2 regions of the Streptomyces sp. NPDC014727 genome follow, and region 2 is predicted to be linked to the other one. Evidence: predicted binding sites of a transcription regulator. Region 2 holds the regulator's gene; the other holds the start of a gene.
The links. The regulator HspR, encoded in region 2, represses chaperone genes until heat shock. The targets are predictions, from matches to a motif close to TTGAGNNNNNNNNNCTCAA.

Region 1 (15,298 bases), on a different contig from region 2:
CAGTCCGGTCCGTTGTCGATGTCCAGGCACAGGGCGTCGTAACGGTCCGTAGTCGTGTGCAGGTACGAGACGAGATCCGTCGTCAGGATCGCGGTCCGCGGATCGGCGAGCGCCGCCCCGGAGATCGCGGCCAGCGGTCCCTCCCGGTGCCAGTCCACGATCGCCTGCTCCCGTTCGACGACGGCGATCCGCCCCCACCGCGGCTCGTCGGCGGCCCGGACGAGAGAGAAGCCGACCCCGAGACCCCCGATGAGTACCGCCGGGGCCGTCCGCCCGGCGGGCAGAGCGGCCAGCGCCGCGTCGATCAGCAGCCGCTCGGAACGCCCGTCCGAGGTGTCCATCAGGAAGCACCCGTTGGCGATGATCTCGAAGTCGTCGCCCCGCTCCCGCAGCACGACCTCGCCGTACGGGCCTTCACGGCGGTCGAGTGTGACAGGGGCGAGGGCGTCGGGGCCGTGGACGTCGGGCATGGTGCGGATCTCCGGTGCGTGGCGACGGTGTCCCCGCCATCCTGTCCGGTCGACGCGGCCGGCGGCCAGCGTTTATGACCGAGTCCGTGCCTCGGGGGGTGCGCCGTCGAGGAGCATGCCTCTCGGGGAGCGTAAGCGCATATAAGAGGACGGAAGCATGGTGTGGTCGACGCCCGGCGCGAAGCGAGCGCCCGTTTTCGGCCACCTCATGTGGCTCACGCCATGGACGACGTGGGGGAGGATCGCGGAGGGTAGGTCGTTGTCCTGGGGGGCTTGTACGGAAAGGGGCCTCGCGCGGTGCATCAGGGTACGGACAGAGCGGCTGGCGAGGAGTACCACGAGGCGCCGCCGCTCGACGCCATACCGCGTCAGCGCCGCAAGGGAGAGGGTGCCCCTCCTCCGGCCCGGCAGGCCCCGAAGGCCCGCGTTGCGCACAAGGCCCGCGTTGCGCACGAGGTCCGCGTTGCGCGCAAGGCGCGCCGCCGGCTGCGGCTGCTGCCGACGCCCACCGGCACCCCGTTCACCTTCGGCTATCTGCTGGTGCTCGTCGGTACGTCCCTCTTCATGGAGTTCGCCGACCAGGACACCGTCTCCGCGGTCCTGCGCGCGTCGAGCACGGATGTCGCGCATCTCGGCGAGACCCCGCTGCTCGTCCTGGCCGCCAGTGCCCTCTGGGTCGTCGGCGGGCTCACCTCGCCGTACGTCATCGGCTTCGCTCTCGTGCTGACCGCCCTGGAGCGTCGCATCGGGGGGTGGCGCACCGCCGGGGTGTTCCTGCTCGGCCATGTCGTGGCGACGCTCGCCACGGAGATCCCGGTCGGGCTGTCCGTGGTGGCCGGTCACCTGCCGGAGTCCTCGCTGCACCGGCTCGACTACGGCATCAGCTTCGGGCTGATGGCGAGTGTGGGCGCCCTCGCCGGGCTGCTCGTGCCGTGGCTGCGGGTGGTGGTGCTCGGCGGCGTCGGCGCGATGCTGCTGCAGGACCTGTTCGAGCTGAGCAGCCCCCTCACCGACTGGGGGCATCCGCTGGCGCTGCTGCTGGGTGTGGCCTGCTGGCCGCTGTTGCGCCGGGTCGTCGCGGCCCGGGGCGTGGTGATCAAGGGCGCGGGGCCTTCTCACCGTGCACCGCGAGGTATTCGGCTGCCGGCCAGGGCGCCAGATCGTCGATGAGCATCGCCAGGACGGCCGGATCGGCGGGAGGGCGTGCGGCCCGTGCGTGCGGCCACCCGCGTCTGCTCGACCCGCGCCGGATGGTCCCGGTAGTAGCGGGCGAGTGCCTTCCGCTGATCGCTCACAGCGAACGTGGCCCGGGGAACAACGAGCGGCTCAGGAGCATTGAGTCTGCATAGCTCAAGTTGACTGCTGAAGGGGAGATCATGGCTACCGAGTCCAACGCGGTCACTCCGCTCGCCCTGCCGGTGCTGCCGCTCGACGACGAGGTCGTGCTGCCCGGGATGGTGGTGCCTCTGGACCTGTCCGACACCGATGTGCGCGCCGCCGTGGAGGCCGCGCAGGCCGCGGCCCGCGAGGGCGGCGGCAAACCCGAGGTGCTTCTGGTGCCGCGGATCGACGGGACGTACACCGGCACCGGTGTCATCGGCACGGTCGAGCAGGTCGGACGGCTTTCGGACGGAGATCCGGGCGCGCTCATCCGCGGCCGTGGCCGGGTACGGATCGGGGCCGGGACCAGCGGACCGGGGGCCGCGCTCTGGGTGGAGGGGACCCGGGTCGACGCGGTCGTCCCCGACCCGCTCCCCGGAGCCGCCGCCGAGCTGGTCAAGGAGTACAAGGCACTCGCCACCAGCTGGCTGAAGAAGCGCGGGGCCTGGCAGGTCGTGGACCGGGTCCAGCAGATCGAGGACATCTCCGCGCTCGCCGACAATTCCGGATACTCACCCTTCCTCACCACTGCCCAGAAGGTGCAGCTCCTGGAGACCGTGGACGCGGTCGCCCGGCTGAAGCTCGCCATCCAGTGGCTCGGCGAGCACCTTGCCGAGCAGGACGTCGCCGAGTCCATCGCCAAGGACGTCCAGGAGGGCGTCGACAAGCAGCAGCGCGAATTCCTGCTGCGGCGCCAGCTCGAAGCCGTACGCAAGGAGCTCGCCGATCTCAACGGGGGGCCTGGTTCCGGCGCGGACGAGTCCGACGACTACCGGGCGCGCGTCGAGGCCGCCGATCTTCCCGAGCACGTCCGCGAGGCGGCGCTCAAGGAGGTCGACAAGCTGGAACGTTCGTCCGACCAGAGCCCCGAGGGCTCCTGGATCAGGACCTGGCTCGACACCGTCCTCGAACTGCCGTGGACGGAACGGACCGAGGACGCGTACGACATCCGGGGCGCCCAGGAGATCCTCGACGCCGAGCACGCGGGCCTGCAGGACGTGAAGGAGCGGATCACCGAGTACCTGGCGGTCCGCAAGCGGCGTTCCGACCGCGGCCTCGGCGTCGTCGGCGGGCGGCGCGGCGGTGCCGTGCTGGCGCTGGTGGGTCCTCCGGGCGTGGGCAAGACCTCGCTCGGCGAGTCCGTCGCGCACGCCATGGGACGCAAGTTCGTCCGCGTCGCGCTCGGCGGTGTGCGGGACGAGGCGGAGATCCGCGGCCACCGGCGTACCTACGTCGGCGCCCTGCCGGGGCGGATCGTGCGGGCCGTCAAGGAGGCCGGTTCGATGAACCCGGTCGTTCTGCTCGACGAGATCGACAAGGTCGGCTCGGACTTCCGGGGCGACCCGGCCGCCGCCCTCCTCGAAGTCCTCGACCCGGCCCAGAACCACACCTTCCGCGACCACTACCTGGAGGTCGAACTCGACCTCAGCGACGTCGTGTTCCTGGCCACCGCCAACGTGCTCGAAGCCATCCCGGAAGCCCTGCTGGACCGGATGGAACTGGTTCGGCTCGACGGCTACACCGAGGACGAGAAGGTCGTCATCGCCCGCGACCACCTGCTCCCGCGCCAGCTGGAGCGGGCCGGTCTGGAGAAGGGCGAGGTGACGCTCGACGAGTCCGCGCTGCGCAAGCTGGCCGGCGAGTACACCCGTGAAGCGGGCGTACGGAACCTGGAGCGGGCCGTCGCCCGGCTGCTCCGCAAGGTCGCGGCCCAGCACGAACTGGGCGACCGGGAGCTTCCGTTCACGGTCACCGAAGCGGATCTTCGCGGCCTGATCGGACGGCCGCACCACGTCCCCGAGTCCGCCCAGGACCCGGCCGAGCGCCGGACCTCGGTGCCGGGCGTGGCCACCGGGCTCGCGGTGACCGGAGCGGGTGGCGACGTGCTGTTCGTGGAGGCGTCGTTGGCCGACCCGGAGACCGGAGCTTCCGGACTGACCCTGACCGGTCAGCTCGGCGACGTGATGAAGGAGTCCGCGCAGATCGCGCTGAGCTTCCTGCGGTCGCACGGCGCGGAACTGGAATTGCCGGTCGCGGACCTGAAGGACCGCGGCGTGCACATCCACTTCCCCGCGGGCGCGGTCCCCAAGGACGGCCCGAGCGCCGGTATCACGATGACGACGGCACTGGCCTCGCTGCTCTCCGGACGGCTGGTCCGTACGGATGTGGCGATGACGGGTGAGGTCTCGCTGACCGGACGGGTGCTGCCGATCGGCGGCCTGAAGCAGAAGCTGCTGGCCGCGCACCGGGCCGGGATCACCACCGTGGTGATCCCGAAGCGGAACGAGGCCGACCTGGACGACGTCCCGGCCGAGGTCCTGGACACCCTGGAGGTCCACCCGGTGACGGACGTCCGCCAGGTGCTGGAGATCGCCCTCGCGCCGGTCTCCGCGGCCAGGCCCGAGGAGAGGATCCCGGCCGCGGCGTAGCCGCCACGGCGTGACGGACGTGGCACCACGTGCGCGACCGGTACGGACGGCCCGCCTCCCCGGCAACGGGTGGGCGGGCCGTTCCGCGTGTGCCGGCGGGTCGGCCCGCCCAGGCCGCACGGCGAGCGGCGCACCGAAGGCCGCGACGGGCGGCGACTTCACCGGCGGCGGACGCCGGTAGGGGCATCGGTGCGGGTGCGGCCGGTGGGTCCCGTCGGCCGACGAGCCGGGCTCAGGGGCGGTAGATCGTCCCCGGGACGGGCTCGGCGGGCGCCATCAGCTGCGGGACGGTGACAAAGGTGTAGCCCTGCTTCTTCAGCGCGTCGATGATGCCGGGCACCGCGGGCACCGTCCCCTTGTAGATGTCGTGCAGCAGGATGATGCCGTCCTTGCCCGCCTGGTCCAGGATGCGCTTCTTGATCAGCGCCGAGTCGGTGGTGGAGTAGTCCTTGGCGGTGGCGCTCCACAGGATCTGGGAGAGCCCCAGGTCCTTGCTGATACCCGAGACGGTGTCGTCGGTACGGCCCTGCGGAGGGCGCATCAGCCGCGGCTTCTTGCCGGTGATCTCCGCTATCGCGTCCTGCGTCTTCTCCAGCTCGGCGCGTATCTCGGCCGGCTTCTTGTCCGTCAGGATCTCGTGGGACCAGGTGTGGTTGGCCACCTCGTGCCCCTCGGCCGCGAGCCTGCGCACGGTGTCGGGGTGCTTCTTGACGTGGTTCTTGCCCAGCAGGAAGAAGGTCGCGTGCACCTTCTTCTCCTTGAGGACGTCCAGCAGGTGCGGGGTGTCCTCGCCCGGTCCCGCGTCGAAGGTCAGCGCTATGCACTTGGCCTTGCGGCAGTCGACCGGGCCGAAGGAGCCCTTGACGTCGGAGCCCGCGTCGCCACGCGCCGAGGCCGGTGCGGTGGTCTGCATGGAGCAGCCGCTGAGCGTCAGGGTGAGTGCCGTCACAAGGGCGGCGGCCAACCCCGCACCGATCGACTTCGTCTTCATGGGCAAGGCGGGTCACTCCTCCGTGGCTGAACAGGGCACGCGATGTGCGGCGGAGAAGGACTATACACACGGCGTATACACCGGATTCATAGGGGTGTCCGGTGCCCGCTCGGGGGCCGAACGACCTGGCCATGGGCGTGAACAGGGTGGAGCCCCCGGTGATGGGGTGGGTCACCGAGGGCTCGGTCGTGCGAAGCGGTGTGCCGCGCGGCAGCGGCGGGTCGGCTCAGCCGTTGGCGAGGGCCTGTACGCGGTCGAGCGCGCCGTTGAAGTGGCTGTGGTCGCCGACGTACGGGCCGGACGAGGTGTACTGCCACATCGTGTAGTAGCCCCAGCCGGCCGGGAGTTCGCCGACGGTGCTGTTGTACCGGGCCACCCACAACGGGTTGGTGGTGCCGAAGCTCGCGTTGTTCCCGGTGCAGGCCTGCCACCAGCTGGTCGCGGTGTAGATGACCGCGTCGCGTCCGGTGCGCGCCTTGTAGGTGTTCACGAAGTCACGGATCCAGGACACCATGGCGGCCTGGCTCAGGCCGTAGCACTGGTCGCCGTACGGGTTCCACTCGATGTCGAGCGCGCCCGGCAGGGTCTTGCCGTCCTTGGACCAGCCGCCCCCGTGGTCCACGAAGTAGTTGGCCTGGACGGCGCCGCTCGTGGTGTTCGGGGTGGCGAAGTGGTACGAGCCCCGGATCATGCCGACGTTGTACGAGCCGTTGTACTGCTGGGCGAAGTACGGGTTCGTGTAGTAAGTGCCCTCGGTGGCCTTGGTGTAGGCCCACTTCACGCCGCTGTTCCAGAGGGTCGGCCAGTCGACGTTGCCCTGGTAGCTGGCGACGTCCACGCCTTCGGTCTGGGCGGCGAGGGTGTCGCGCGGCAGTCCGCCCTGGCCGTCGTGGGCGGCGACGCCCATGCCCATCGTGGCCGTGCCCCGTGCGGGCTTCTTGGCCGCGGCGGCGGAGTCGTGGGTGCCCGCGGCGCTCGCCGCGCCGGGCAGGGTGAGGAGGAGGGAAAGGGCTGCGAGCAGGGTTCCGGCCGCCGCGAAGCGCGAGCGGCGGGACGTTCCGGATCCGGATCTGAGCACCGGCATGTGAGTGCCTCCGAGGCCTTGGTGGGGGGACGCGCTGATCCCAGGGGGACGCCGGGCGCACCCCTGTCGGCATGCCATGGTGTGGACATGCCATACATGACGCTACGCACGTAGACCTGGGCTGCGGAAGGGGGCCTGGGCGCCGCCGTTGGTCTACGCCTGCGAAATACTGGCCAAGCTGCGGCGATGACCAGCAGCGAAAGAAACTTTCAGCGGCAGGAAAGCTTATGAGGGGTGTTGACGTGCACGGGAGCGAAAGCGGTAGTGAACCCGGCGCGACCGGAGAAAGTGGTGTGGACCACGCATTCCTGGCCCTGGAGCGGGAGTTGGCCGTCTTTCTGCGGCGGGCGCGGGCCAACTCCGGGGAAATGGCGCGCGAGGTACACCCCGAACTGGAGGCCGCCGCGTACGGACTTCTCGTCCGGCTGGAGTCGGCCGGACGGCAACGGGCCACGGATCTGGCCGCCTACTTCGGCGTCGGCAAGGCGACCATGAGCCGTCAACTCCGCGCCCTGGAAGACCTCGGACTGGTGGCGCGCGAGCCCGACCCGGCCGACGGCCGCGCCCATCTCGTCCACCTCACCGCCGAGGGGCTGGCCCGCTATCGCAGCGTCCGCGACGCCCGCCGCGAGCGCTATGTGCGCAAGCTCGCCGACTGGGACCGGGCCGAGGTGGCCGAACTGGCCCGGCTGCTGCATCACCTGAACGCCCGCGCGGAGGGCTGACGTCCGCGCCGGCCCGCTCCCGGCGGCACGCCCCGTTCCGGTACGGCGTCACAGCACCGCGTAGACCGCCGTCGCGTCGTCATGGGTCTTGCTGCGGCGCAGGCGCGTGCGCTCCGTGTCCGCGTCCTCCAGGGCCCGGACGCGGTCGATCAGCCCCTGCGTCCCCTCCTTGTGGAGCACTCCGAGGCAGTCCGCCCAGTCGCCTTCGCGGAACATCTCGGTCCAGCGGGCCGCCCCGTCGGTCAGTGCGGCGAGCGCCCGCACCCGGCCGACGGGGGTGCGCCCGGTGACCGCACGGGCCGCCACGGACGGGTCCGCGGCGGCGGTGAAGAAGCCGCCCTCCTTGTTCCGCGCCTGTGCGTCGGCGATCGCCTCGACGGCGAGCGTGCCCGGTGGCAGATGGTCCAGCCGGTCGTCGAGCAGGGGGCGCACGCTTCCGTCGGGCGCCTCGAACAGCAGGACGGAATCAGACAGTACGAGGTGCTCGATCTCGCGTTCGTCCCAGCGCGCCATGACGACCGTCGCCTGCGGTGTCCGCACGTGAGAAAGGTCACACAGGGAGCGGTGCGTGTCGGCGGTGCGCCGAATGGACTCGGCCAGGATCTCCTGGAGGGTCAGATCCCGCCGCGAACCGGACAGTTCGACCAGTGCGCCGCCGAGCCGTGCGGTGAACCAGGGCACCGAGTGCACACAACCGTCGTCACCCCTCGGTGGGGTCACCCCGTCGAGCAGGACCAGCGCCCCGCCCTGGCCCGAAGCGGGGGCGGTCGTGGCCGCCCAGTCCTCGTTCGGGTGGTCGGGGCTGCCGGCGACGGTGGCGAGTTCGATGCGCATGCGGCCAGTCTGCACGATGTCTTCACGGGCCCTGCATGAATCAGAATTGGCCTGTACCACCAGGTCAGGCGGGTGTCCCGAGCGGAAGGAATGGCTCCGGGCGGCGTGCGGGCGGGCATCCTGCCAAAGCCGGGGCGGAAGTTCCAGCCGAAGGTCCAGGTGTGACGGACGCGCCTCGGGGGGAGACTTGTTCGTCAACTCCGGAGTGATGTTCACTCGTTCAGGTGGCGGAGTGGTTGATGCGCGCCCCCCTCTCAAAAGCACTGGAATGGTCAGAAGCCGTACAGGGGTCGGGGCGCTCGTTCACATGTGATCGTGCGTCACCTCTGCTTCAAGGGCGGACGAGTCAAGATTGCGAGCACCGGTGCAGAAGAAGCGGCCTCGGAGCAAGGGCAGCAAGCACAGCGGTTCCGGGGTGACGCCACCGGTACCCGCCGAGAGCGAGGGCACCCGGCGCACCGTGCGCGTACGCAGCCGGCTGGTCGCCGGTGTCGCGGTGGTCGGCATCACCGTCATCGCCGCGGGCGCGCCCGCGGCCCTCAGCGCTTCCTCGGAGCTGAATGAGTCGCAGCGGCTGGTCACTCTCGCCGAGCTGAACCAGCAGGCCATCGCGCTCTCCCACGCCCTCGCGGACGAGCGTGACGAGGTGACCGCCTACATCGCGGCCGGCCGTGACGAGCAGTCCGGTCCGGCGGCGAAGGGCAAGGGCGACTCCGGCAGCCGGAGCGCCCGCGTCGATCAGCAGGTGGACGAGATCAGGGACGCGGCCCCGGCCGCGCTGCGCCGCGATCTCTCGACCATCCCCTCGCTGCGCCGCGACGCGCTGAGCGGCAAGGGCTCGGCACTGCAGGCCCATCAGGCGTACACCGAGGTCATCACCAAGCTCCACGACCTCGCCGACGAACTCGCCGAGAAGACCCCGCCGCGCGCCGCCGGGGCCACCCGCGCGCCGCTCGCGCTCGGCCGGGCCACCGAGCAGGCCTCCGCCACCCGCGGGCTGCTGCTCGCCGCGCTCTCCGTGCCCCGTCCCGTCACGACCCCGCAGATCGACCCGGTCACCGGACTGCCCGTCCAGGCCCAGGACCAGGGCAGCAGCAAGGACGACCGCACCCGTGACGAGCTGAGCGCCGCCGCCCAGCAGGCGCGGGTCGGCGAACTCGCCTCGCTCGCCGACTTCGACCAGGCCGCGGGCACCACCGCCCGCGACAAGCTGTCGTCCACCGTCACCGGCCCCGAGGTCGACAGCGCGGAGAAGTACCTCAACTCCCTCACCGACCGCCCAGAGCTCTCCGAATCCGATCAGCAGACCAGCAGCAAGAAGGTCGCTGCGGCCCTCTCCGCCCGGATCGACCGGATGCGGGGCGTCGAGTCCGCCCTCGGCACCGCGCAGGTCCAGCGCCTGGAGCAACTGCGCGACGACGACGTCACGGCGCTCGAACTGCGGATCGCGCTGCTCGGCGGCTGTCTGCTGATCGCCGTCGGCGTCTCCACCGCCGTGGCCCGCACCCTCACCCAGCCGCTCGCCGTCCTGCGGATCGGTGCCGCCCGCCTCGTCGCCGAGCCCGACAACGCCGAACCGATCCGCTACACCGGCCGCAACGACGAGTTCGCCCAGGTCGTGCGGTCCATCAACGCCCTGCACGGCAAGCTGCACGGACTGCTCCACCAGTTCAACGGCCGCTTCGAGAGCCTGCAGAACGAGCGCGCCGAGCTGATCGCCGGACGCGAGGCCCTCACCGTCCAGCGCGCCGAGCTCCAGGTCCTGACCTCCGACCTGACCGCCCAGCTGGAGCGGCTGAAGAACACGGTCCACCACACCTTCGTCAACCTCTCGCTGCGCACCCTCGGCCTCGTCGAGCGTCAGCTCGGCGTCATCGAGAGCCTGGAGGAGAAGGAGCACGACCCGGACCGGCTGGCCACGCTCTTCAAGCTCGACCACATGGCCACGGTCATGCGTCGGCACAGCGAGAACATGCTGGTGCTCGCGGGCGCCGAGCACGGACATGGGCACGCGGGTCCGATCCCGCTGGTCGATGTGGCGCGTGCGGCCGTCTCCGAGATCGAGCGGTACGAGCGGGTCACCATCCAGTCCCTGCCGCCGCACGCCCAGATCGCCGGTTTCGCCGCCGACGACCTCAGCCACCTCATCGCCGAACTCCTGGAGAACGCCACCTCCTTCTCGCCGCCGGACTCCCCTGTCCAGCTCTCCGGCTGGCTGCTGGAGACGGGCGAGGTGATGCTCTCCGTCCAGGACGAGGGCATCGGGATGTCGGCCGTACGGATGGGCGAGCTCAACGCCCGGCTCGGCGACCCGACGCTCTTCGACAGGGGTGAGGCGGACGACAAGGGAGCGCCCGGGGCCGGACTCGGCCTCCAGGTCACCTCGCTGCTGGCCGCGCGCCACGGCGTACGGGTCCAGCTGCGCGATCACAAGGGCAGCGGGGTCACGGCCGTCGTCGTCCTGCCCAAGGTCCTGCTGCCGAAGGCACCTCCGGCCGCCACACCACCGCCGGTGACGGTACCCGGGGAGGCGCCCGCGCTGAACCTGCCGGGGTCGGTCGCCGAGGCCAACTCCAACGCCCTGCCGACGCGTACGCTCGCCCTGTCCGGCGACCCGCTCATCGCAGCGGCCGAGCAGACGATCCGCGAGTCCGGGGTCGCTGTCGAGCCCGAGGCCGGGCCCGAGCCCGGACAGGCGGCGGACGCCGCGCCCGCTCCGGCCGCCGCCGAGACCGAGGCCGAGACCACGATGCAGGTCCGGCTCCCGGTGGCGCCGGACATCGCGGACGGCCCCGAGTCCACGACGCCGGACCCGTACGCCATCGGCCCCGACCGCCATGAGCGCGCCGTCGACGAGTCCGCTGAGCCCCGTACCGCCCCGGAGCCCGCAGCACACACCGCACCGGCCCCCGCGCCCGCCCCGGAGCCGTACACCGCACCGGCCCCCGCGCCCGTCGCCGACGCCCTGCCGGGCCCCCGGCAGCCGGAGCAGCAGTCGCAGCCGCAGCAGGAACGCATCACGGACAAGGGGCTGCCCAAGCGCACCCCCAAGGTCGTGAAGCCCGCCACGGCACCCGCCTCCGAGCGCAAGGGCAGCCTGGACAAGGAGGCCCTGCGCCGTCGGCTCGGCGGCTTCCACCAGGGCGCGAAGGACGGCCGCCGGGACGTCGAGGCGGAAATCGCCGAGATCACGGCGACCCAACCGTTCCCAGGAACCGCCGTACACGCCGGACGCCCCGCACATACCGACCGCAGTGACCCGGCCGACCGCAATGACGGCCGAACCGATGAGACGGGGGACACAGTCGAGGAGGCACGCAGTTGACTGCGCCCAGCACATTCGGGCTGAGTACCGAGGCCCGGAACCTTCACTGGTTGCTCAGCAATTTGGTGGAGGAGGTGCCAGGGGTCCACTCGGTCACCGTCGTCTCGTCCGACGGACTGATGCTGCTCTCCTCCGACCCCGGCCACCAGACCACCCGCGTCACCGGTCGGCAGGACGGTCCCAGGGGCTCCAGCGCCGACCTGGCGACCATCGTCTCCGGCATCGGCAGCCTCACGTCCGGCGCCGCCAAGCTGATGGACGGCGGTGGCGTCAAGCAGACCATGGTCGCCATGGACGAGGGCAGCGTCTTCGTCATGTCGATCAGCGACGGCTCGCTGCTCGGTGTGCACGCCACCCCGGACTGCGACATGAGCGTCATCGCGTACCACATGGCGCTCTTCGTCGGCCGAGCCGGACACGTACTCACCCCCGAACTCCGCAGTGAACTGCGCAAATCGATGGAGAGCACCCAGTGATGTCCGCTGCTGAACCCGCCCGCAGGCTGCCCGTCCGCGGGTCCGACCGAAGGCCCGCACGGGTCCGCCCGTACTCCCTCACCGGCGGCCGTACCCGCTTCGGCCACGTCCTGCTCGTCGAGACGTTCGTCGCCGCGCTCGAAGCACCCGAGGAACGCCGTGAGCTGACCAACGGCAACCTGGCCACCCGCGTCATGCCGGAGCTCCAGGCCATCGTCGAACTCTGCCGCCGGATGCGTACGGTCGCGGAGATCTCCGCCCTGTTGAAGATGCCGCTCGGTGTGGTCCGGGTGCTGCTCAGCGACTTGGCCGACCAGGGAAAGATCCGCGTGTACGGGACCGGTCACGGCACCGGCCAGCCCGACCGCGCACTGCTCGAAAGGGTGCTCAATGGACTCCGCCGTCTCTGAGTCGCCACTCTTCGCCCCGCGCCAGCCCGGGGCCAAGGACCAGGCCGAAGAATCGCTGCAGGCCTGGCAGTTGGATCACACCAGGGCCCCCATCGCGACGAAGATCGTGGTCGCGGGCGGGTTCGGCGTGGGCAAGACGACCTTCGTGGGGTCGGTCTCCGAGATCACTCCACTGCAGACCGAAGCGATGATGACGCAGGCCAGCGAGGAGACCGACGATCTCACCGCGACGCCCGACAAGGTCACCACGACCGTCGCGATGGACTTCGGCAGGCTCACGCTCGACGACGACCTGGTGCTGTACGTGTTCGGCACACCGGGCCAGCAGCGTTTCTGGTTCATGTGGGACGACCTGGTGCGCGGCGCCATCGGCGCCGTCGTGCTCGCCGACACCCGGCGGCTCGCCGACTGCTTCCCCGCGCTCGACTACTTCGAGAGCTGCGGACTGCCGTACATCGTCGCCGTCAACCACTTCGAGGGCACACCGGGGTACGAGGCCGAGGACGTCCGGGAGGCCCTGACCGTACCTCCGCACGTACCAGTTGTGATCATGGACGCGCGTAACAGGATCACTGTCGTCGAGTCGCTGCTGGCCCTCGTCGGTCACGCCCTCGACGCCACCCCGGCGTAAGGGCCTTTCGTTCGGATCGGGCCGGACCGGCGAGCGGTGCACCCGAGCCCGGCATGATCCAATCGAGAGGCCCTGGGAGCGCGCCGAAGCGCCCTCCCGGCTCGCACGTCACACGTAACGGAGAACCGCGATGCGGAAGATACTCATAGTCGGAGCCGGCCAGTCCGGTCTCCAGCTCGCCCTCGGACTGCAGTCCAGAGGCTACGAAGTCACCCTCATGTCCAACCGGACCGCCGACGAGATCCGCTCCGGCCGGGTCATGTCGACGCAGTGCATGTTCCACACGGCGCTGCAGTACGAGCGCGACTACCAGCTCAACTTCTGGGAGTCCCAGGCCCCGCGCATCGAGGGTCTCGGCGTCTCGGTCGCGGCGCCGGACTCCTCGCGCGCCGTCGACTGGGTCGGCAAGCTCGACGGCTTCGCCCAGTCCATCGACCAGCGCGTGAAGATGGCCGGCTGGATGGAGACGTTCGCCCAGCGCGGCGGACAGCTCGTCATCCACGGCGCCGCCGTCTCGGACCTGGACTACTTCTCCCGCACCTACGACCTCGTGATGGTCTCCGCGGGCAAGGGTGAGCTGGTCTCCATGTTCGGCCGGGACGCGTCCCGTTCGCCGTTCGACGCCCCGCAGCGCGCCCTGGCCGTCGCGTACGTCCACGGCCTGGGCCCGCGCCCCGAGCACCCCGAGTTCGACGCGGTCCGCTGCAACCTGGTCCCCGGCGTCGGCGAGCTCTTCGTGATGCCGACCCTGACCACCTCCGGCCGCGCCGACATCCTGTTCTGGGAAGGCGTCCCGGGCGGCCCGGTCGACGCGTTCCGGGACATCAAGGACCCCTCCGAGCACCTCGCCAAGACGCTGGAGCTCATGGAGCGTTTCCTGCCCTGGGAGTACGCCCGTGCCACCAAGGTCGAACTGACCGACGCCAACGGCACCCTGGCGGGCCGTTACGCCCCGACCGTCCGCAAGCCGATCGGCCGGCTGCCCGGCGGCGGGCTGGTCCTCGGCGTGGGAGACGTGGTCGTCGCCAACGACCCGGTCACCGGCCAGGGCTCCAACACGGCCTCCAAGTGCGCGAACTCCTACCTGAACTCGATCATCGAGCACGGCGACCGCGAGTTCGACGCCGAGTGGATGCAGGCCACGTTCGACCGGCACTGGGAGAACACGCAGCACGTCGTGAAGTGGACCAACGCGATGCTCGGCGTACCGCCGGAGCACGTGCTGAACCTGATCGGCGCCGCCGGCCAGCTCCAGCCGGTCGCCGACCGCTTCGCCAACGGCTTCAACAACCCGGCGGACTTCGAGAACTTCTTCTTCGAGCCGGAGAAGGCCAACGCGTACCTCGCCGAGGTGTCGGGCGCCGCGTAAGCGCCTGACCTGCGAATCAGCGGTCAACTTTGGTGAACGTCGGTGTCTGTGGGCCGCCCTCGGACGCCCTCCGGGAGGTTTTCCACGGGCGGAGACGATCGCGACCCTCGTGACCGACCGGGTGCGGGAGAGCCGAGACCACTCCTGATCGCGGCCCGGGAGCGGGCCGGTCGGGCTTCAGGCAATACGCGGAGAAGTGGCTCACCCCACCTCCTGCCCAGCAGCCTGGAGCGCACGCGAGAGGCCATCGCAGCGCCCTGCGGCAGGGTCCGATTCGGGGCTGACGGCCATACGCGGCCCACTGAACGTCAGGAGCCCCTCATCTGCCGAGAGTTCGCAGGTGAGGGGCTTCCGAGGCGAGCGGGGCGCGGGCCGGGGCACGCGAGCCCGGCGTGATGCAAACGAAAGACCCTAGGCCTGGGGCGCCGACGACGAGCTGTACCCCGAGTCCGAGCCGGTGGACGCGCTCTGCGGGAGCTGCGGCAGCCGGTACGCGGAGAGCGGCTCGCTCTGCGGATCCGGCCGTACGGCGCCCAGCAGCGGATTCGACGCCACGGGCGAGACCTTCACCTGGGCGCCGGGCCGGGGCGCCTGGACCACCAGCCCGTTGCCGATGTACAGCGCCACATGAGTGGCCTTCGGGAAGTAGATCACCAGGTCACCGGGGCGCAGCGCGTTCAGCGGCACCTTCGGCAGCTGCCGCCACTGTTCCTGCGAGGTCCGGGGAATGCCCCGGCCCGCCTTCGCCCAGGCCTGCGAGGTGAGTCCCGAGCAGTCGAACGAGTCCGGCCCCTCCGCGCCCCACACGTACGGCTTCCCGATCTGCCCGATCGCGTACTTCACCGCCGCGCCGCCCGCCTCGGACGGTGGCCTGGTCGAGGACAGGGCGCCCGAGGTGACCAGGGCGCCCTGAGCCTTCGCCATGCCCTGCTGCTCCAGCCGGGACAGCTCGGCGAGCTGCGCGGCGGAGAGCGTGGCCAGTTTCGCCTCGACGGTCCTGAGCCGCGACCGTACGTCGTCCCGCTGCTGCCTCTGCCTCGCGGCCAGAACCTGCTGCCGGTCCAGTACCTTGCGGGATTCGGTTGCCAGGTCGTGGGCGCGTTTCTCGGCACCGGTGAGCCGCTTCACGGTCGCCGCCCGCTCGGCCGCCGCACGCCGCAGCACATGCTCCTGG
Region 2 (15,298 bases):
AGGGTACGGAATTCGCCAAGGTGAAAGAGATTGTCAGATCTGGGGTTTTTGGGCCCCGGTTTTATCTCATCGCCTATCTGCTCGTTCATGCGGGCACGCTACCGGCTGCCGAATTCGGCCTCTAATCCTCCTTGCGGGCAGGTCACGACGGGCCACCCGAGGTGTCCTGATTACTCGCACACCCCTGGGCGGGCGCTTCGGGTGCCCGAGCGGACGCCCCTTGTCAGAGGCGGGCGGCACGGGCCGGGGCGGAGCAGGGCAACGCGATCCCACCCCCCGACGCGAAGCGAAACGTTTGGCTCAATATCGATGTTGAACACTGGATCACCGATGACGCGGCGTCCGGTATTCCGTTCTCCCGAAATCACCGCAATTCTTCGTCGATCGCGCTGCGGGGCGGACGAAGAGTCCCCAGCCGGGACGCGCGGTCTTCCGGCTGGGGACACGACATCGAACAGGCCGTGCGCCGCCTACAAGGTCTTCCCCGAAGTCGCGGGCCCGACGAGCAGGCCGTCGCCGACCCGGTCCACCCGGACGGTGTCCCCGTCCTTGACCTCGCCCGCGAGGATCTCCTTCGCGAGCCGGTCGCCGATCGACGTCTGGATGAGCCGGCGCAGCGGCCGGGCACCGTACGCCGGGTCATTGCCCTCCTCGGCCAGCCAGGCCAGGGCGGCCGGGGTGACGTCGAGGGTGAGCCGGCGTTCGGCCAGGCGCCCGGCGAGCCGGTCGATCTGGAGCTTCGCGATGTGCGAGAGCTCGTCGCCGGACAGCGCGGAGAAGACCACCAGGTCGTCGAGCCGGTTGAGGAACTCCGGCTTGAACGAGGCCCGTACGACCTCCAGGACCTGCTCCTTCTTCACCTCGGGCTCGGTCAGGGGATCCATCAGGAACTGGCTGCCGAGGTTGGAGGTCAGGACCAGGATGGTGTTGCGGAAGTCGACCGTCCGGCCCTGTCCGTCGGTGAGCCGGCCGTCGTCCAGGACCTGGAGCAGGATGTCGAAGACCTCGGGGTGCGCCTTCTCGACCTCGTCCAGCAGCACCACGCTGTACGGGCGGCGGCGGACCGCCTCCGTGAGCTGGCCGCCCTCCTCGTAGCCGACGTATCCGGGCGGAGCACCGACGAGCCGCGCCACGCTGTGCTTCTCGCCGTACTCGCTCATGTCGATGCGGACCATGGCCCGCTCGTCGTCGAACAGGAAGTCGGCGAGCGCCTTCGCGAGCTCCGTCTTGCCGACACCGGTCGGGCCGAGGAAGAGGAACGATCCGGTGGGCCGGTCGGGGTCGGCGATTCCGGCGCGGGTCCGGCGCACCGCGTCCGACACCGCACGCACGGCCTCGGTCTGCCCGATGAGGCGCTTGCCCAGCTCGTCCTCCATGCGGAGCAGCTTCTGGGTCTCGCCCTCCAGCAGACGGCCGGCCGGGATGCCGGTCCAGGAGCCGACGACATCGGCGATGTCGTCCGGGCCGACCTCCTCCTTCACCATCGTGTCCTTGGCGGCCTCCTGCTCGGCCTCGGACGCCTCCGCCAGCTCCCGCTCCAGGCCGGGGATCTCCCCGTACAGCAGCTTGGAGGCGGTGTCGAAGTCGCCGTCGCGCTGGGCGCGTTCGGCCTGGCCGTGCAGCTCGTCGAGGCGCTCCTTCAGCTCACCGACGCGGTTGAGGCCCTGCTTCTCCTTCTCCCAGCGCGCGGTGAGGCCGCGCAGCTCCTCCTCCTTGTCGGCGAGGTCGCGGCGGAGCTTCTCCAGGCGCTGCCTGGAGCCGGGGTCGGTCTCGTTCTTGAGGGCCAGCTCCTCCATGTGGAGGCGGTCGACGGCGCGCTGGAGCTCGTCGATCTCGACGGGCGAGGAGTCGATCTCCATGCGCAGCCGGGACGCCGCCTCGTCGACCAGGTCGATGGCCTTGTCGGGGAGGAAGCGGGAGGTGATGTAGCGGTCGGACAGGGTCGCCGCGGCCACCAGGGCGGAGTCCGCGATGGAGACCTTGTGGTGGGCCTCGTAACGGCCCTTGAGACCGCGCAGGATCGCGATGGTGTCCTCGACGCTCGGCTCCGCCACCAGCACCTGCTGGAAGCGGCGCTCCAGGGCGGGGTCCTTCTCGATCCGCTCGCGGTACTCGTCGAGCGTCGTCGCGCCGACCATGCGGAGCTCGCCGCGGGCCAGCATCGGCTTGAGCATGTTGCCGGCGTCCATGGCGGAGTCGCCCCCGGCGCCCGCGCCGACGACCGTGTGCAGCTCGTCGATGAAGGTGATGATCTGCCCGTCGCTCTCCTTGATCTCGGAGAGGACGGTCTTGAGCCGTTCCTCGAACTCGCCGCGGTACTTCGCGCCCGCGACCATCGCGCCGAGGTCGAGCGAGACGAGGCGCTTGTTGCGCAGGGACTCGGGGACGTCGCCCTTGACGATGCGCTGGGCGAGCCCTTCCACGACGGCCGTCTTGCCGACGCCGGGCTCACCGATGAGCACGGGGTTGTTCTTGGTGCGGCGGGACAGGACCTGGACGACGCGGCGGATCTCCTGGTCGCGTCCGACGACCGGGTCGAGCTTGCCCTCGCGCGCGGCCGCCGTGAAGTCCGTACCGAATTTCTCCAGGGCCTTGTACTGGCCCTCCGGGTCGGGTGTGGTCACCCGGCGCCCTCCCCTGTTCTTCTCGAACGCGTCCAGCAGCCTCTTCGCACTGGCCCCCTGATCACTCAGGATCTCACCGGCCCGGCCGCCCACGGCGGCGATGCCGATCAGCAGGTGCTCGGTGGAGATGTAGTCGTCGCCGAGCTCCTTCGCGCGCTGCGCGGCGTCCGCGATGACGGCGAGCAGCTCGCGGTTGGGCTGCGGCGGGGCGACCGTCGACCCGGTGACACTGGGCTGCGCACCCAGCAGCCGCTCGGTCTCGCTGCGTACGACGAGCTGGTCGGCCTCGACGGAGGCGAGCAGATCGATGATGTTCTCGTTGTCCTCGCCCGCGAGCAGCGCGAGAAGCAGATGCCCAGGGGTCAGATCGGGGTGCCCGTCCTTCACGGCCCTGTTGGTGGCCGCGTTGATGGCGTCACGGCTCTTGTTGGTCAGCTCGGCGTCCACGTGCGCTTTCTCCTCCTTGCGATGACCGGTCTCTCCACAACACTGACTAGGTCAACGTGTACAAAGTTGAGTCTATTCCACTCAACCTCACTTCACACCTGTCCGACGCCCCTGTTCCCGCCTGCCGCTGCCCTGCCCTCGGCCCTCCGCAGTCCGCTTCCGCTTCCGCTTTCGCTTCCGCTTCCGCTTCCGCCCCGAGTCAACCGGCCGGATCGGGGCCGCGCCACCGCGGGGCCGGCCCGCGCTGCCTACGCTGTCCCCATGGCAGTCGACGTGACGAACCCCGATCCCGAGTACCTCGCGTTCTGGCGCGAGCACCACCTGTGCACCCTGACCACGCTCCGTCCCGACGGCACGCCGCACGTGGCGCCGGTGGGCGTGACGTACGACCCCGAGGCCGGGCTGGCCCGGATCATCACCAGCAAGGGCAGGCGGAAGGTCGCCAACGTCCTGGCGGCGGGTCCGGACGGCGCCCGGGTCGCGGTCTGCCAGGTCGACCGGCGCCGCTGGGCGACGCTGGAGGGCCGTGCGACGGTCCGCACGGAGCCGGAGGTGGTCGCCGACGCGGTACGCCGCTACGCGGAACGCTACGGGCGCACGCCGTCGCCCAACCCGGACCGCGTCGTCATGGAGATCGCCCTGGACCGGGCGCTCGGCAGGGCGTGAGGGGGACCGCGAAAACCCCTGGCAGCACAGGACTCCGGGCAGCACAACGGCGCCACCGTGTTCAGGTCACGATGGCGCCGTTGTGTGGGGGAGTGACTGAGCGACGTGTAACGACGGGGGATCGCTCAGGCACTGCGGGGGGTGGCGGAGATAGTCTCTGGCTCGAACAGCTGGTGGTCCCGCCGGTCGAGGTTGACGAAGATCATGTCGTACCGGATCGCGCAGCGGACGGGCTGCGGGGCTCCCCGCGGCTTGCGGAGGCACCGGTAGGCACGTACTTCGTCGTCTTCTTCACGTGCGACAACGATGGGGTCGCCGAACAGAGTGACCATCAGCGAGTCGCCACGGCGGGGGACGGCCGTGACGAGATCGATGAAATGCCAGCCTGATCGGTAGGCCGTGGCCATCTCGCGCCGGAAGGTTCGGTCGTCCGGCGGGATGGTCATGCGCCCGATTGAGTCGGTTCGGACCAGGCGATGTCACCGGGCGCGGCCGCTGCCTCGACGTTCCACGCGATGTCGCCCGGGGCGATCCAGGCAATGTCGTCCGGCGCGGAGGCCGGTGTGCCCCAGGCGATGTCACCCGGCACGGAGGCCGGTGTGCCCCAGGCGATGTCACCCGGCGCGGGCGCCGCCTCGACGCTCCACGCGATGTCACCCGGCACGGCTGCCGCCTCGGCGTTCCACGCAATGTCGCCGGCACCCACTGCTCCAAGGCCCAAAGCCGCGACGAACGAGGCGGCAAGCACCGAGCGAAGCACTCGCTTATACATAGTCAGCTTCGTCCTCACTTGTGGATTCTTCTCCCCCGCACCTAAGACGATGTCTCACCTGGGCGCGCCAACACCACCGAGTCAATGCATCATGTTCTTGCATGTTCAGGAACCTGGGGGGTGAAGGTATGACCACAAGAGACACAAAACAGGCACATCCTCATGCGATCACCGAACTGTGCGACGCCGGAAAACATCTCTACGCCAGCGCACTCCGCTCCGGTCGCATCGCTCGCAGCGAAGTGGATTCCGCGCCCTGCCTGATGGACTTCACTCTCCTGCACCCGGACCCCGACGACTCCGACTGGCTCCGTCCGGTCCCGCCGTCCGCCGCCCTGGCGCAGCGCCTTCATCCCATAGAGCGCGAGATCCAGGAACGCCGACGGCACTCCGTCGAACTGGCCGAAGCCTTCGAACCGTTCATGGACATCAGCGCCCAGGACCCGACGACGACCCACGCCATCACGGTGCTGGAGGGGGTCAACCGCATCAACGCGGCACTGGATCTCGCCACTGCCGAGTGCCGCACCGAAGTCCTCACCGTCCAACCCGGGGGCGGGCGCAGCGAGGACCGCCTCAGCGAGGCCCTGGAACGAGGCCTCTCGGTCGTGGACCGCGGTGTCAGCATCCGCACGCTCTACCAGCACACGGCCCGGCACAGCCCTGGAACCCTTGCCTACGCGGAACGTCTGGCCGAAGGCAAGGTCGAGATCCGGACCCTCGAAGAACTCATAGAGCGCCTCATCGTCTTCGACCGGACGGTCGCCTTCATCCCGGCTCAGGACGACCGCCAAGTCGCCCTGGAACTGCGCCACCCCGGGCTGGTCGAGTATCTGGTGAAGGTTTTCGAGCAGTTGTGGAGCCGCGCGCAGCCACTCCTCGAAGAGATCAAGTACGAACAGGCGCCCAAGGGCATCAGCGGAGTCCAGCGCTCCATCGCCCAGCTCCTCGTCGAGGGAAACGTCGACGACTCCATCGCCCGTCGCCTCGGGATGAACGTACGCACCTGCCGCGCGCACATCGCCAAACTGAATGCCGCACTCGGCAGCGGCAGCCGCGCCCAACTCGGTTACCTCATCGCGCAGTCGGGAATCCTGGACCAGGGTACCGATCGCGACGCACTCTGACGCCTTGCGTGATTCGGGGGCAGTCGTGACCGGCACGGGGGGGGAGACCGGCCACGCCCCCGGCGCACGGACGTGACCCCCTGACGGGCGGGCACCACCGGGAGGGAACCACGGAACACCGGTCCGATGGCCGTTCCCGGCCGCAGCGGCCGTTCACGCCGACGGACGGACATCGTGTCCCCGGTCCAGGACCACGTACGTGGTGTGCGGCCGCCCGCGGACACGGACGAGGCCCGCCACCCCGTTCTCCACCGGGTGGCGGGCCTCGTCCGTCGTGCGGGTGCGTCGACCCGCTCAGTCCTTCGGCCGCTTCGGCCGCCAGACCACCAACGCGCTGGTCTGCTGCACGTCCTGATACGGCACCAGGTCGCGGCGGTACGAGGCGTGCACCTGGGCCTCGCGCTGCTGCATGGCCACCGCCGCCCCGTCCACGGCCGCCGAGAGTTCGGCGACGCGCTGCTGGAGGGCCGCGACCTGGTTCTCCAGTTCGATGATGCGCTTGATGCCGGCGAGGTTGATGCCCTCGTCCTGCGACAGCTGCTGCACGGTGCGCAACAGCTCGATGTCGCGGGCCGAGTAGCGCCTGCCACGCCCGGCCGTGCGGTCGGGCGAGACCAGACCGAGACGGTCGTACTGGCGCAGTGTCTGCGGATGGAGGCCCGAGAGCTGGGCCGCGATCGAGATCACGTACACCGGTGATTCATCGGTCAGTTCGTACGGATTGCGTCGTCGGCCGTCCACCTCAAGCTCCCTTCGCCGCCTGGAACAGCTCTGCCCGCGGGTCGTGGCCCGCGGTCGCCTTGCGGTAGGCCTCCAGTGCGTCCCTGGCCTCGGTGTTGAGGTCCCTGGGCACCGTCACCTCGACGGTGACCAGCAGGTCGCCCCTGGTGCCGTCCTTGCGTACGGCGCCCTTGCCGCGGGCGCGCATCGTGCGCCCGTTGGGGGTGCCGGCCGGCAGTTTCAGAGTGACCGGCGGACCGCCGAGCGTGGGCACCTTCACCTCGCCGCCGAGCGCCGCCTCCGTGAAGTCGACGGGCACGGTGACCGTGAGGTTGTCGCCCTTGCGGCCGAAGACCGGGTGGGCGTCGACGTGGACCACGACGTACAGATCGCCGGCCGGTCCACCGCGCTCGCCCGGACCGCCCTTTCCGCGCAGCCGGATCCGCTGGCCGTCCGAGACGCCCGCCGGAATCCTGACCTGCATGGTCCGGGAGGACTTCGCCCGTCCGCTGCCCTTGCAGACGTCGCAGGGGTCCTGGGCGATGAGGCCCCGGCCCTTGCAGTCCACACAGGGATCGGTGAGCGAGAATCCGCCACCGGTGCCGCGCGACACCTGGCCGGTACCGAGACAGGTCGGGCAGACCCTGGGGGTGCCGTTCTTGTCACCGGTGCCGGAGCACGCCTTGCAGGGCGCCTGGCTGGACATCCGCAACGGGACCGTGGCCCCGTCGACCGCCTCGGTGAAGCTGAGCGTCACCTCGGACTCGATGTCCTGGCCGCGGCGCGGCTGCACCCGCGTCCCCGTGCCGCCCCGGTTGAACAGGCCGCCGAAGACATCGCCCAGACCGCCGCCGCCGAAGCCACCGGCGCCGCCTCCCGAGCCCCCGCCCTGGGTCCCTCCGAAGAGGTCGCCCAGGTCGAAGTTGAAGTTGCCGCCGGCGCCCCCGGGTCCGGCCCTGAAGCCGCCGTTGCCGAAGAGGGCGCGCGCCTCGTCGTACTCCTTGCGCTTCTTGGTGTCGCCAAGGATGTCGTTCGCCTCGGAGATCTCCTTGAAGCGCTCCTCCGCCTTGTCGTCGCCCTTGTTGGCGTCCGGGTGGAACTCGCGGGCGAGCTTCCGGTACGCCTTCTTGATCTCGGCGTCGGTGGCGTCCTTGGGGACGCCGAGGACCTTGTAGTAGTCCTTCTCGACGAAGTCCTTCGTGCTCATCGACGTCCCTCCTTCCGGACGATCGGCCATGCGACCGGCCCGGTGGGCGGTCGCATGGCCGGGCGGTGGGCCGCGAGGTGGTCAGACGGGATGTCAGACCTCCTCGGTGCCACCGCTCTCCTCGTCGGTTGCCTTCTCTTCCTTGGCTGCCGCACCCGGCTGGGGTTCGGCCACCGCCACCCGCGCGGGGCGGATGGTGCGTTCGCCGATCCGATACCCCGGCTGCAGGATCGCCACGCAGGTCGTCTCGGTGACATCCGGCGCGTACGAGTGCATCAGGGCCTCGTGGATCGTCGGGTCGAAGGGCTCGCCCTCCTTGCCGAACTGCTGCAGGCCCAGCTTGGCGACGACCGTCTCCAGTGATTCGGCCACCGACTTGAACCCGCCCACGAGCTCGCCGTGATCGCGGGCCCGGCCGACGTCGTCGAGCACGGGCAGGAGCTCGGACAGGAGACCCGCTACGGCGATCTCCTTGACCGTGGCCCGGTCCCGCTCGACGCGGCGGCGGTAGTTCTGGTACTCGGCCTGGAGCCGCTGGAGGTCGCCCGTGCGCTCGCTGAGCGCGGTGCGGACCTGGTCCAGCTGGGCCGTCAGGCCGACTGTCTGTGCTGCGTCCTCGGCCGGGGACGCCTCCTCCTCCGGAGAAGAAGCGGCGTCCTTCGGCTCGGCTCCGCCGGGGGTGGCGCCGGAGGGGACGTCGGGCTTCTCCTCGAAACCCGGAGTCTCCTCGGTCACACCGCACCGCCCTTCGCGTCCTTCTCGTCGTCCACGATCTCGGCGTCGACGACATCGTCGTCGGCCTTGGCCTGCTGGGCACCCGGCTGCTGGTCGCCCTGCGGGCCGCCCTCGGCCTGGGCGTTGGCGTACATCGCCTGGCCCAGCTTCTGGGAGACGGCCGCGACCTTCTCGGTGGCCGTGCGGATCTCGGCGGTGTCGTCGCCCTTGAGCTTCTCCTTCAGCTCGGTGAGCGCGGTCTCCACCTCCGTCTTCACGTCACCGGGGACCTTGTCCTCGTTGTCCTTGAGGAACTTCTCCGTCTGGTAGACGAGCTGCTCGCCCTGGTTGCGCGACTCGGCGGCCTCGCGGCGGGCGTGGTCCTCCTCGGCGTACTTCTCGGCCTCTTCACGCATCCGGTTGACCTCGTCCTTCGGCAGCGAGGAGCCGCCGGTGACGGTCATCTTCTGCTCCTTGCCGGTGCCGAGGTCCTTGGCGGCGACGTGCATGATGCCGTTCGCGTCGATGTCGAACGCGACCTCGATCTGCGGGACACCGCGCGGGGCGGGCGGCAGGCCGGTCAGCTCGAACATCCCGAGCTTCTTGTTGTACGCCGCGATCTCGCGCTCGCCCTGGTAGACCTGGATCTGCACGGACGGCTGGTTGTCCTCGGCCGTCGTGAAGATCTCGGAGCGCTTGGTCGGGATCGTGGTGTTGCGCTCGATGAGCTTCGTCATGATGCCGCCCTTGGTCTCGATACCGAGGGACAGCGGGGTGACGTCGAGCAGCAGGACGTCCTTGACCTCGCCCTTGAGGACACCGGCCTGGAGCGAGGCGCCGATGGCGACGACCTCGTCCGGGTTCACACCCTTGTTGGCCTCCTGGCCACCGGTCAGCTCCTTGACGAGCTCGGCGACGGCCGGCATGCGGGTGGAGCCACCGACGAGCACGACGTGGTCGATCTCGGAGAGCTGGATGCCCGCGTCCTTGACCACGTTGTGGAACGGGGTCTTGCACCGCTCCAGCAGGTCGGCGGTCAGCTGCTGGAACTGCGAGCGCGTGAGCTTCTCGTCCAGGTGCAGCGGGCCCTCGGCGGACGCCGTGATGTAGGGCAGGTTGATCGTGGTCTCGGTCGAGGACGAGAGCTCGATCTTCGCCTTCTCCGCGGCCTCGCGCAGACGCTGGAGAGCCATCTTGTCCTTGGACAGGTCCACGCCGTGGCCGTTGGCGAACTGCTTCACCAGGTAGTCCACGACGCGCTGGTCCCAGTCGTCACCACCGAGGTGGTTGTCACCGTTGGTGGCCTTGACCTCGACGACGCCGTCGCCGATCTCCAGCAGCGACACGTCGAAGGTGCCGCCACCGAGGTCGAAGACGAGGATCGTCTGGTCGTCCTTGTCGAGCCCGTACGCCAGCGCGGCGGCGGTCGGCTCGTTGACGATGCGCAGGACGTTCAGGCCCGCGATCTCGCCGGCCTCCTTCGTCGCCTGACGCTCGGAGTCGTTGAAGTACGCGGGGACGGTGATGACCGCGTCAGTCACCTTCTCGCCCAGGTAGGACTCCGCGTCCCGCTTCAGCTTCTGCAGGATGAAGGCGCTCATCTGCTGCGGGTTGAAGCTCTTGCCGTCCAGGTCGATCTTCCAGTCAGTGCCCATGTGGCGCTTGACGGAGCGGATGGTCCTGTCGACGTTGGTCACTGCCTGGCGCTTGGCGACCTCGCCGACCAGCACCTCGCCGTTCTTCGCGAAGGCGACGACGGACGGCGTGGTCCTGGCGCCCTCTGCGTTGGTGATGACGGTGGGCTCGCCGCCTTCGAGAACGCTGACGACGGAGTTAGTCGTGCCCAGGTCGATGCCGACCGCACGTGCCATTTCAATTCCTCCAGCTTGACTACTTGAGTGGAACTGACTCAAGGATGCATGACGCCCGTCCCAGTGTCAACAGACTTGAGTCAGGTCGACTCAACTATCGTGCATGCACCTGACGCGCGGCGGATGATCTCGGACGACACCGGCTCCCTCACGGGCCGGGCAACCCGCCCCCATCATTGCGTCATGGGATCGTTCTGTCACAAATTGCCGTGAGTCACACAAAACCGGCACTCGATCCACGCCACCCCAGGCAGGTGCGAACGATGCAGAGACAGAGACAGGGCCGGCCGATGGACCGTTCCACGGACCGCGTGCCGGCGCGCGCCGCGGCACGCCTGCCGGGCCGCCTGTCCGACCGCGGGCCGGGCCGCATCTCGGCGTACCTGCGGGCCCACGCGACCGCCCGCACCCCGGCGGGCGCGCCGGCTCTCCCGGCGGGCCTCCTGTCGACCCTCTCGTCGGCCCGCATGCGCGTGCGACAGCAGGAATGGCCGTCGGCCAAGCGCGTACTGGATCTGACCCTCGGCTCGATCCTGCTGACCCTCGCCGCCCCCCTGCTCGCCGCGGGCGCCCTCGCCCTCGCCGCACAACGCCCCTCCGGCGGGGTACTGACCCGCTCACCCCGGATCGGCCTGGGCGGTCACCTCTTCGTACTGCGCTCGCTGCGCACCCGCCGGCTGCGGCTGGACCTGCTCTCCCGGCTGCCGCACGTCGTAAGGGGAGAGCTGTCCCTGGTCGGCCCGGAACCCCTGACGCCGGACGAGGCCCGAGCCAGGACGGCCGGACCCCCCAAGGCCGCCGGCTCCGCCGCCCCCTACGGACCCGCAGCCACCGCCACCACGGAGCCCCCGGGAACCACCACCGTCCCCGACGCGAGAGACTGGCGGCAGGAACTGAGACCGGGCCTCACCGGCCTGGCGCAGGTACGCTCCCGCTCCGGCATGCCGTGGGACGAACCCGCCCTGCTCGACCAGCACTACGCCGAGCACCACTGGGTAGGACTCGACCTCGCCATCCTGGCGAGAGCCGTGCACACTCCGCTGCACCGGGCGGTCCGCGGACTCACCCGACGCGGCAAGGCACACCTGAGCGACACAGATCACCGCCGGTCCGGCTACAGCGCGGCGGAATAAGTGGATAGTGTCAGCACAGACTGATTAAGTTACTGCTTAGTAGTCCCAGTGTTCGCAAACGCTGGATCCCACCCTCGCAGGCCCGAGGAGCCCCCAAATGCAACTCGCCGCGATCATCGTGTCGCTGGTGCTGACTGTGGTCGGCGTTGCGCTCATCGCCCGAGCCGTCGCGCAGATCTACCGGTTCGTCACGCTCGGACAGCCGGTCCCGGCAGGCAGCCGCACCGACAACCCGAAGCAGCGCACGATCACCCTGGTCAAGGAGTTCCTCGGCCACACCCGGATGAACCGGTGGGGGATCGTCGGCTTCGCGCACTGGTTCGTCGCCATCGGCTTCCTGACGCTGCCGCCGACGCTGCTCCAGGCGTACGGGCAGCTCTTCAAGGCCGACTGGGTCCTGCCGATCATCGGCAACTGGCTGCCGTTCGAGATGTACACCGAGTTCATCGGCCTGATGACGACGGTCGGCATCCTCGTGCTGATCGCCATCCGGCTGCTGAACCTGCCCTCCCGGGCCGGCCGCAAGTCCCGCTTCACGGGTTCCAAGGCGTGGCAGGCGTACTTCGTCGAGTACGTCATCCTCGTCATCGGCCTGGCGATCCTGACCCTGCGCGGCCTCGAGGGCGCGATCCACCACGTCGGGAGCTACGAGGCCGCGTACTTCATCTCGTACCCGCTGGTCCTCGCCTTCAAGGGCCTCGCGCTCGGCACGCTGCAGAACCTCATCTACTTCGTCGCGATGATCAAGATCGGCGTCTCGCTGATCTGGATGATCACGGTCTCGCTGAACACCAACATGGGTGTCGCCTGGCACCGCTTCCTCGGCTTCCCGAACATCTGGTTCAAGCGGAACGCGGACGGCGCGGTCGCGCTCGGCGCGCTCCAGCCCATGACCTCCGGCGGCAAGGAGATCGACTTCGAGGACCCGGGCGAGGACGACGTCTTCGGTGTCTCCCAGGTCGAGCAGTTCTCCTGGAAGGGCATCCTCGACTTCTCCACGTGCACGGAGTGCGGTCGCTGCCAGTCGCAGTGCCCGGCCTGGAACACGGGCAAGCCGCTCTCCCCGAAGCTCCTGATCATGTCGCTGCGCGACCACGCGCACGCCAAGGCCCCGTATCTGCTGGCCGGCGGCGGCAAGGACATGGAGGGCAACGAGAAGGCGTCCGAGGAGCAGCTGAAGGACGTACCGGCCGCGGCCCTGGCGGAGGCCGAGCGCCCGCTGATCGGCACGGTCGAGGAGAACGGCGTCATCGACCCGGACGTGCTGTGGTCCTGCACCACCTGCGGTGCCTGTGTGGAGCAGTGCCCGGTCGACATCGAGCACATCGACCACATCGTCGACATGCGCCGCTACCAGGTGATGATCGAGTCCGCGTTCCCGTCCGAGGCGGGCACCATGCTCAAGAACCTGGAGAAGAAGGGCAACCCCTGGGGGCTGGCCAAGAAGCAGCGCGTCGAGTGGACCAAGGAGGTCGACTTCGAGGTCCCGATCGTCGGCAAGGACGTCGAGGACCTGTCCGAGATCGACTACCTGTACTGGGTCGGCTGCGCGGGCGCGCTCGAAGACCGGGCCAAGAAGACCACGAAGGCCTTCGCGGAGCTCCTCCACATCGCGGGCGTCAAGTTCGCGATCATGGGCGGCGACGAGAAGTGCACCGGTGACTCGGCCCGCCGCCTGGGCAACGAGCCGCTGTTCCAGCAGCTCGGCCAGGAGAACGTGGCCATGCTGAACATGGCGTTCGGCGAGGACGACGAGGACGACTCGACGAAGAAGGCGAAGGCCGCGAAGAAGATCGTCGCGACCTGCCCGCACTGCTTCAACACGATCGCCAACGAGTACCCGCAGCTCGGCGGCGAGTACGAGGTCATCCACCACACCCAGCTGCTCCAGCACCTCATCGACGAGGGCAGGCTGACCCCGGTGACCCCGGTCGAGGGCCTGATCACGTACCACGACCCCTGCTACCTGGGCCGTCACAACAAGATCTACACCCCGCCGCGCGAGATCATCGCGAAGGTCCCGGGCCTCAGGAACGAGGAGATGCACCGCCACAAGGAGCGCGGCTTCTGCTGCGGTGCCGGTGGTGCCCGGATGTGGATGGAGGAGCGGATCGGCAAGCGCATCAACAACGAGCGCGTCGACGAGGCCCTGTCCCTGAACCCCGACATCGTCTCCACCGCCTGCCCGTTCTGCCTGGTCATGCTGACCGACTCGGTCAACGGCAAGAAGAACGACGGCAAGGCGAAGGAGTCGGTCCAGGTGGTCGACGTGTCGCAGCTGCTGCTGGACTCCGTGAAGACTCCGGCCGACCCGGCCGGCGAGACGGAGTCGGCGGACGCACCGGAGCCGGAGCCGGTGAAGTAGCTCGGGCTGTCGTGCGACAGAAGCGGCCGGACCTGCCTCGGGGGCAGGACCGGCCGCTTCTGCTTCCCCCCTAGGCATCCCCCTGCGCATCCCCTAGGGGATGTCACAGCTCGGCCGCAATGGCGGACAGGTTCCCCAGGCCCTCTCACCGCACCCGCGCGGACCAGGTACGTTCGATGACGTGGCTGGATTCAGGATCGGACGCGGCCGGGACAACCGCACCCCGCAGCAAGGGCAACAGCAACCGCGGCAGCAGCCGTACGGCACACAGGCACCACCGCCGTACGGGCAGCAGCCCTGGCCGCCGACGGGGGGCAACGGCGCCGCGCCCCCGCACAACAACGGTGGGCGCCACGGCGGCCACAACGGCGGCTACGGGAACGGCAACGGCTACGACGCCGGCGGCCACGGGGAGCCGGAGTACTTCGGCGACCCGTACCAACAGCCCCACCACCCCCACGGGTCCCCCCAGCAGGGCGACCCGTACGCCAATTCCCCCGGCCACACCCAGGCGTTCAGCATCGGCGAGGACCCGTACGGCGACGCCAACACCTACCGCGCCGGCCAGGCACCCGCCCAGCCCGCAGGTCCGCGGCTGCCATGGAAGGACCTGCTCAGCGGCATCGTGCTGCGCCCGGGACCGACGTTCTGGCAGATGCGCGACTACCCGGTCTGGGGCCCGGCGCTCATCGTCACGTTCCTGTATGGCCTGCTCGCCCTCTTCGGCTTCGACCAGGCCAGGGACGACGCGATCCACGCGACGATCTCCACCGCGGTCCCCTACGTCGTCATCACGGGCATCGGCTTCGTCATCGGCGGTCTGGTCCTCGGCGCGGTCACGCACACCCTCGCCCGCCAGCTCGGGGGCGACGGCTCCTGGCAGCCGACCGTGGGCCTCTCCATGCTGATCATGTCGATCACGGACGCGCCCCGCCTGATATTCGCCCTCTTCCTCGGGGGCGAGAACTCCCTGGTCCAGATCCTCGGCTGGATCACCTGGCTGGCCTCGGCCGCGCTCTTCACCTCGATGGTGAGCAAATCGCACGACCTGCCGTGGCCGAAGGCGCTGGGCGCCTCCGCGATCCAGCTGATCGCACTGCTGTCGATCATCAAGCTGGGCACGATCTGACGGTCCCGCCCGCGGGAAAACGATCCCGTCCGCGGACAGACAGAACCCGGACAAACAGAACCCGGACAAGAAGAAAACCCCCGGCGCACCAGCGCCGGGGGTTTTCAGTCCGTCCATCCGTCCTTACGACCGACACGTACCCGGACCGTCGGGCCAGGGTCCATCGGGCAACACGCACGCGCGGAGTTGCGCGTGTCAGGCGTCGAGAACCTGCCCGCTGCGTCGTACGACGGGCTTCTCCACGCTCCACGGGAAATTGATCCAGCGATCAGTCTTCTTCCACACGTACTCGCACTTCACGAGCGAATGCGACTTCTCGTAGATGACCGCGCTGCGCACCTCCGCAACATGATCGATACAGAAATCGCGCACCAGCTTCAGCGTCTTCCCGGTGTCGGCGACATCGTCGGCGATCAGGACTTTCTTGTCCGAGAAGTCGATGACGTTCGGCACGGGCGCCAGCATGACCGGCATTTCCAGGGTGGTGCCCACGCCGGTGTAGAACTCCACATTCACCAGATGA

Region 1: the regulator HspR is predicted to act here: its motif matches at 1,806-1,824, upstream of lon (endopeptidase La).

Annotation. Positions count from the first base shown of each region.
Region 1 is NZ_JBIBYR010000010.1:89,693-104,990, forward strand. Features, by position in the region: gene ACF1B9_RS17815 (spermidine synthase) at 1-470, opposite strand, end outside; gene ACF1B9_RS17820 (rhomboid-like protein) at 768-1,640, shown strand; gene lon (endopeptidase La) at 1,847-4,279, shown strand; gene ACF1B9_RS17830 (polysaccharide deacetylase family protein) at 4,512-5,270, opposite strand; gene ACF1B9_RS17835 (lysozyme) at 5,497-6,354, opposite strand; gene ACF1B9_RS17840 (MarR family winged helix-turn-helix transcriptional regulator) at 6,582-7,079, shown strand; gene ACF1B9_RS17845 (hypothetical protein) at 7,128-7,913, opposite strand; gene ACF1B9_RS17850 (nitrate- and nitrite sensing domain-containing protein) at 8,278-11,238, shown strand; gene ACF1B9_RS17855 (roadblock/LC7 domain-containing protein) at 11,235-11,714, shown strand; gene ACF1B9_RS17860 (DUF742 domain-containing protein) at 11,714-12,124, shown strand; gene ACF1B9_RS17865 (ATP/GTP-binding protein) at 12,105-12,755, shown strand; gene ACF1B9_RS17870 (styrene monooxygenase/indole monooxygenase family protein) at 12,886-14,124, shown strand; gene ACF1B9_RS17875 (NlpC/P60 family protein) at 14,536-15,298, opposite strand, start outside.
Region 2 is NZ_JBIBYR010000012.1:235,262-250,559, forward strand. Features, by position in the region: gene ACF1B9_RS20950 (MFS transporter) at 1-89, opposite strand, end outside; gene clpB (ATP-dependent chaperone ClpB) at 471-3,071, opposite strand; gene ACF1B9_RS20960 (TIGR03618 family F420-dependent PPOX class oxidoreductase) at 3,333-3,737, shown strand; gene ACF1B9_RS20965 ((2Fe-2S)-binding protein) at 3,863-4,183, opposite strand; gene ACF1B9_RS20970 (5'-nucleotidase) at 4,180-4,527, opposite strand; gene ACF1B9_RS20975 (helix-turn-helix transcriptional regulator) at 4,611-5,636, shown strand; gene ACF1B9_RS20980 (heat shock protein transcriptional repressor HspR) at 5,931-6,377, opposite strand; gene dnaJ (molecular chaperone DnaJ) at 6,379-7,563, opposite strand; gene grpE (nucleotide exchange factor GrpE) at 7,657-8,298, opposite strand; gene dnaK (molecular chaperone DnaK) at 8,295-10,148, opposite strand; gene ACF1B9_RS21000 (sugar transferase) at 10,616-11,281, shown strand; gene ACF1B9_RS21005 ((Fe-S)-binding protein) at 11,379-13,646, shown strand; gene ACF1B9_RS21010 (Yip1 family protein) at 13,828-14,775, shown strand; gene ACF1B9_RS21015 (phosphoribosyltransferase) at 14,971-15,298, opposite strand, start outside.